Regions from separate parts of the Janibacter hoylei PVAS-1 genome, predicted to be linked through region 2. Evidence: predicted binding sites of a transcription regulator. Region 2 holds the regulator's gene; the other holds the start of a gene.
The links. The regulator Rex, encoded in region 2, represses fermentation and respiration genes when NADH is low (regulators of the CRP and FNR family bind a similar motif). The targets are predictions, from matches to a motif close to CTTGTGAANNNNTTCACAAG.

Region 1 (3,400 bases), on a different contig from region 2:
GACGACGCCGGCGACGTCCGTCGCCAGGTGCATGACGTTGTTGAGGTGGAGGACGAAGGGGGAGTCCGGCACGTTGATCGACGACGTGTGCGCGGCGAGCGCGTCGGCCACCGACCGCACCGCGTACTCGTGCTCCTCGAGGTCCTTGCTGCTCCGGGCGAGCGACCCGGCGAGGGCCAGGTCGTGGCTGTCGTCGCCGGTGCGGCGGATCGTCCCGGCGAGGACGCGGGAGGTGACCAGCCCGCGCTCGAGGCGCACGAGCATCTCCGGCGTCGCGCCGACGAGGCCGTCGACGGCGAAGACCCAGGTCGTGTCGTAGTCCTCCGCGAGCCGGGTGAGGACCCACCGCGGGTCGATGCGGTGGGAGGCGCTGGCCTGGACGGCTCGGGCGAGCACGACCTTGTCGAGCGCTCCGGCGCTGATCCGGGCGACGGCCTCCTCGACGGCGAGCGCCCACGAGGGGGCGTCGAGGTCACGGTCGACGAAGTCGACCTCGCCGGGGCTGGTCGGGGCCGGCTGCTGCGTGAGCGGCTCGTCGGCCGGCGGCACCGTGGCGTCGGTCGTCGTGGTCGTCACCCAGGCGAGGTCGCCCCGGCGGCCGACGACGACCTCGGGGACGACGAGCACCGACTCGGTCTCCGACCGACGTGAGTAGGCCATGGAGCCGAAGGTGATCGGGCCGGTGCCCGGCTCGTCCACGTCGTCGCGGACGATGGCCTCGGCGGTGACGGCCCGCCACCACTCCTGGGCGTGCTCGAAGCGGTCGGCACCGGTGGCGCGGAAGGTCGCGACCCGGCCCCACCCGACGAAGCCCTCGCCCCTGCGGACCCACGAGACGATGTCGCCGGCGTCCTGCGGCTCGGGCAGGAGGGCGAGCAGGTCGCCGACGCGCGAGGCGGGGACGGAGACGGTGCGCACGACCAGCGCGGGGTGCGGGGTGCCGACGGGGGTGGTGTCGGCGGCAGGCGAAGGTGAGGTCATGGCGGGCAACAGCCTACGACCGCGGGTGCGAAGATGAGGACATGAGCCGCGCCACCCTGCAGAAGGACCCCAAGGACGTCGCCGCGATGTTCGACGAGACCGCCGCGAAGTACGACCTGATGAACGACGTCATGTCGCTGGGTCAGACGCGGCTGTGGCGTCGCGCCGTCCTCGCGTCCATCGACCCCGGGCCGGGTGAGCGGATCCTCGACATCGCCGCCGGCCCCGGCAGCTCCTCGCTGCCGCTGCGACGTGCGGGCGCCCAGGTCGTCTCCGCCGACTTCTCCCTCGGGATGCTGCGGCAGGGGCTCAAGCAGAGCCCGCAGCTGGACTTCACCGCCGCCGACGCGACCCGCCTCCCCTTCGCCGACGCCTCCTTCGACGTCGTGACGATGTCCTTCGGCTTCCGCAACGTCGTGCGGCCGGAGGTGGCGCTCGAGGAGTTCCTGCGCGTGACCCGGCCGGGGGGTCGGCTGCTCATCTGCGAGTTCAGCCAGCCGGTCAACAAGGCCTTCCGCACCGTGTACTCGGAGTACCTCATGGCGGCCTTCCCGCCCGTCGCGCGGCGGCTGAGCTCCAACCCGGAGTCCTACGTCTACCTCGCGGAGTCGATCCAGAGCTGGCCCGCGCAGGAGCCGCTCGCCCGCATGGTCGCCGGCGCCGGGTGGTCCGAGGTGGAGTGGCGCAACCTCACGGGTGGGGTCGTCGCGCTCCATCGAGCGGTCAAGGCGTAGCGAGGCACGAGCGAAGCCTGCACGCGACCACGGGACCGGGCGACCAAAGGTTAGGTCTACCTGCGTGAGCGGCAAGGTTTCCGGCGGGTAGTGTCTCCCGCGATCGTGAAATGCTTCACAAGCAGCTGAGGAACTTCCGTGACCAGTGCACTGCCTGCGGCCGATGGTGACCGCAGTGTCGACGTCATCGTCGTCGGAGCCGGGCCGGGTGGCAGCGCCACCGCCGCCTGGCTGGCGAAGGCGGGCAAGGACGTCGTCCTGCTCGAGAAGTCACGCTTCCCCCGCGACAAGATCTGCGGCGACGGCCTGACCCCGCGCGCGGTGCGCCAGCTCATCAACCTCGGTGTGCCCCTGTCTGAGACGGACGGGTGGGCCCACAACCAGGGCCTGCGGATCATCGGTGGCGGCATGCGGCTGCAGCTCGACTGGCCGGACGTCACCTCCTTCCCCGGGTACGGCATGGTCCGGGCCCGTGCGGACCTCGACGAGGTGCTGGCCCGGCACGCCGCGGCGTGCGGTGCCGAGCTGCTCGAGGGGCGCAACGTCTCCGAGCCGGTCCGCGACGAGAGCGGCCGCATCGTCGGCGTGGTCGCCAAGGTCGTCGACGAGCGGGGACGCGCGACGGGCGAGACCGAGACCTACCGGGCGCCGGTCGTCGTCGCCGCCGACGGCGTCTCCTCCCGTCTGTCGGTGAAGATGGGCCGCGAGAAGCGCGAGGACCGGCCGATGGCCGTCGCGGTGCGCGCCTACTACGAGACCCCCCGTCATGACGACGCCTACCTCGAGAGCCACCTCGAGCTGTGGTCGACGACGCCCGAAGGGGGGCGCATCCTCATGCCGGGCTACGGCTGGCTCTTCGGCCTCGGTGACGGTCGCTCCAACGTCGGCCTGGGTGTCCTCAACACCTCCGAGGCCTTCGGCCGCACCGACTACAAGGACGTCATGCGTCGCTGGGTCGAGACGATGCCGGCGGAGTGGGGCATCAACGAGGACACGATCACCGGCGAGATCACCGCCGCGGCCCTGCCCATGGCCTTCAACCGGCAGCCGCTCTACGCCGACGGCCTCATGCTCGTCGGCGACGCCGGTGGCATGGTCAACCCCTTCAACGGCGAGGGCATCGACTACGCGCTCGAGGCCGGGCACGCCGCGGCCGAGACGATCGTCCAGGCGCTGGCGCGGCCGAGCGCGGCGGAGCGTGAGCGGGTGCTCGCCTCGTACATCGGCCGGATGAAGGACATGCACGGTGGCTACTTCACCCTCGGCGCGCAGTTCGCCAAGCTCATCGGCCGCCCCGAGATCATGCGCCTGGCGACGAAGTACGGCCTGCCGCGGCCGACGCTCATGAAGTTCATGCTCAAGCTCATGGCCAACCTGCCGGAGGAGAAGGGCGGCGGTCTCGACGACCGTCTGGTGCACCTCATGACGAAGGTGGCCCCCAATGCGTGAGCCGGCCGCGATCATGTCGCGGGTCACCCCTAGGATCGTGCGTGGCGTGCATCACAGATCAGGAAGCGAGGCGCAGCGATGAACCCGTACATCCCGCTGCTCATCCTCTTCGCGCTCGGCCTGGGCTTTGCCCTGGTGTCGGTCGGGACGAGTCTCGTCGTCGGTCCGGCGCGGTACAACGTCGCCAAGGCCCAGGCCTACGAGTGCGGCATCCAGCCGACGCCGCAGGCGGAGGA
Region 2 (3,400 bases):
GACGCTGCAGTTCCTCCAGCGCCGGGTCAAGGGCGATTACGCGGTCGACGACTTCGGCTTCGACCGTGACTTCACGCTGCACACCGTCTTCCCCGTGCTGCGGCTGCTCAAGGACAAGTGGTTCCGCGTCGAGGTGCGGGGGATCGACAACATCCCGGCCGACGGCGGGGCACTGCTCGTCTCCAACCACTCCGGCACGGTGGCCATCGACTCGGTCATCACCCAGCTGGCGATCCACGACGCGCACCCGCAGGGACGCTTCCTGCGCATGCTCGGCGCCGACCTCGTCTTCCAGCTGCCCGTCGTCGGTGACGTCGCCCGCAAGACCGGCGCCACCCTGGCCTCCAACGCCGACGCCGAGCGTCTGCTGCGCGGGGGCGAGCTCGTCGGCGTGTGGCCGGAGGGCTTCAAGGGCGTGGGCAAGCCCTTCCGCGAGCGCTACAAGCTCCAGCGCTTCGGCCGCGGAGGCTTCGTCTCGGCGGCCGTCAAGGCGGAGGTGCCGATCATCCCGTGCTCCGTCGTCGGGGCCGAGGAGGTCTACCCGATGATCGGCAACATGAAGACGGTCGCACGTCTCGTGGGTGCGCCCTACGCGCCGATCACGCCCTTCTTCCCGCTCCTCGGTCCGCTCGGTCTCATCCCGCTGCCGAGCAAGTGGATCATCGAGTTCGGCGAGCCGATCGACACCGCATCGCTCGGGCCCGCGGCCGCGGAGGACCCGATGCTCGTCTTCGAGGTCACCGACCAGGTGCGCGAGACGATCCAGCAGACGCTCTACTCCGTACTCGTGACCCGACGCTCGGTCTTCTTCTAGGGGCGCTGTGGTGCCCGCCCTGCCCGAAGCCCGCGTCGTCATGGTCGGCCGCGCCGGGTGCCACCTGTGCGACGAGGCGCGGGCGGTGATCCAGCGGGTCGTCGCCGAGACCGGCGACGACTTCGCCGAGGTCGACATCGACAGCCACGAGGACCTCGCGCGCTACACCGACGAGGTGCCCGTCACCTTCGTCGACGGCCGTCAGCACGACTACTGGCGTGTGGACGAAGGGCGGCTCCGCTCGGCCCTGCAGGGCTGAGACCGGGTCCTGTCCACCGGATCCGCGACTTTGTGCATTTGTTCACAAGAGCGTAATGTCGAGGTGTTCGGTCGTCAGGCGCCGCTCGCCCTTCGGCCGGGAGAGGAGCCGAGCCCAGCCGTGTCCGTCGATCAGGCAGCCAAGCGTGAGATCCCTGACGCGACGGTCGCCCGGCTCCCCGGGTACCTCCGGGCCCTCGGTCAGCTGACGGCTCAGGACGTCCTCTCGGTCTCCTCCGAGGAGCTCGCCCACAGTGCCGGGGTCAGCTCCGCCAAGCTGCGCAAGGACCTCAGCCACCTCGGCTCCTACGGCGTGCGCGGCGTGGGCTACGACGTGGCCCACCTGACCTACCAGATCTCGCGCGCCCTCGGCCTCACCCACGACTGGCCGGTGCTCATCGTGGGCATGGGCAACCTCGGTCGCGCGCTCGCCTCCTACGGCGGCTTCGCGACCAAGGGCTTCAAGGTCGTCGCCCTGCTCGACCGCGACCCGACGCTCGTGGGGCAGCAGCTCGACGACCTGCGCGTCCAGCCGATGACCGAGCTCGAGTCCCTCGTCACGCCGGGGGAGGCGTGCATCGGTGTCATCGCGACCCCCGCTGGCTCGGCGCAGGAGGTCGCGGACCGGCTCGTGGCCGCCGGCGTCAGCTCGATCCTCAACTTCGCCGCCACGGCGATCCAGGTGCCCGAGGGCGTCCACATGCGCAAGGTCGACCTGTCGACCGAGCTGCAGATCCTCGCCTTCCACGAGCAGCAGCGATCGGGCGGCATGACCGACGACCTCCTGGAAGGAGCCGGCTGATGAGTCTCCTTGCCTTCGGCCTCAACCACCGACGAGCCCCGATCTCCGTGCTCGAGCGCGCGGCGCTCGACGAGACGAGCCTGTCGTCGATCATCGCGGCGGCCACGGCCAGCCCCGACATCACCGAGCACCTCGTCGTCGCGACGTGCAACCGCACCGAGATCTACGCTGAGGTCAGTGCCTTCCACGGCGCCGTCGCGGACCTCACCGAGGCGCTCACCGCCTCGACGGGCATCACCCACGACGACCTCAAGAGCCACCTCGACCTGCACTATGGCGACGCCGCGGTCGCCCACGTCTTCAACGTCGCGGCCGGCCTCGACTCGATGGCCGTCGGCGAGTCCCAGATCCTCGGACAGCTGCGTGACGCGCTCGGCCGGGGGCAGGACGACGGCCACGTCGGCCCGCACCTCAACGCACTCGTGCAGCAGGCACTGCGCACGGGCAAGAGGGTGCACTCCGAGACCGGCATCGACGAGGTCTCGCGGTCGCTCGTCACGGCGGGCCTCGACGCCGCGGAGGAGCACGTGGGCGACCTCGCCGAGGCGCACGTGCTCGTCGTCGGGGCCGGTGCGATGAGCGCGCTGGCGGCGACCAGCTGTGTGCGGCGCGGTGTCCGCGAGCTCACGGTCGTCAACCGCACCCACGAGCGCGGCCTCGCGCTCGCCGACCGGCTCGGCGGCTCGGCCCGGCCGGCACACGAGCTGGCCGGTGCGCTCGCCGACGCCGACGTGGTCATCTCCTGCACGGGGTCGACCGGTCTGGCGGTCACCCTCTCCGACGCCGCCGACGCGCAGGTGGCGCGGGGCGGCGCGCGTCAGGCCTACATCGACCTCGCGCTGCCGCACGACGTCGCCCACCAGGTCGACGACCTGAGCGGTGTCACCCGCCTGGGCCTCGCCGAGCTCGGCGACCTGCTCGGTGCCGACGGCGCCGTCCCCGAGGTGGAGCAGGCCCGGGGCATCGTCGCCGAGGCCGTGACCCAGCACCTCGGCAAGCGGGCGGCGAGCATCGCCGCACCCACCGTGCGCGCGCTGCGCAGCGCTGCCCAGCAGGTCGTCGAGCGTGAGCTCGCCCGCCTCGAGCAGCGCACCCCGGGCATGTCCGCCGCCGACCGCGCCGAGGTCGACCGGGCCGTCCACCGCATCGTCGACAAGCTGCTGCACCAGCCGACCGTGCGTGCCAAGGAGCTGGCGATCGACGGCCGCTTCGGTGAGTACGAGGACGCCCTGCGCCAGCTCTTCGACCTCCATGCCGAAGGGAGCAGCCTGTGACCACCCTCCGTCTGGGCACCCGCCGCTCTGCCCTCGCCACGACCCAGTCCGGCCACGTCGCCGACGCGCTGCGTGCCGCCGGCCACGAGGTCGAGCTCGTCGAGATCGTCACCGAGGGCGACACCAACCGCGCCTCGTTGGCAAGCATGGGCGGCACCGGGGTCTTCGCCACCGCGCTGCGCGACGCCATGCGCGCCGGGGAGGTCGACCTCGCCGTGCACTCGCTCAAGGACCTGCCGACCGCGCCGGCCC

Region 1: a site for Rex is predicted at 1,818-1,837, ahead of CWN80_RS10425 (geranylgeranyl reductase family protein). Genes of this name have one in related genera too.

What each region holds. Positions count from the first base shown of each region.
Region 1 covers NZ_PIPF01000010.1:86,993-90,392, reverse strand. The annotation lists gene CWN80_RS10435 (isochorismate synthase) at 1-981, opposite strand, end outside; gene CWN80_RS10430 (demethylmenaquinone methyltransferase) at 1,023-1,715, shown strand; gene CWN80_RS10425 (geranylgeranyl reductase family protein) at 1,854-3,164, shown strand; gene CWN80_RS10420 (NADH-quinone oxidoreductase subunit A) at 3,243-3,400, shown strand, end outside.
Region 2 covers NZ_PIPF01000003.1:201,588-204,987, reverse strand. The annotation lists gene CWN80_RS15940 (lysophospholipid acyltransferase family protein) at 1-814, shown strand, start outside; gene CWN80_RS04370 (glutaredoxin family protein) at 825-1,073, shown strand; gene CWN80_RS04365 (redox-sensing transcriptional repressor Rex) at 1,194-1,874, shown strand; gene CWN80_RS04360 (glutamyl-tRNA reductase) at 1,874-3,148, shown strand; gene hemC (hydroxymethylbilane synthase) at 3,145-3,400, shown strand, end outside.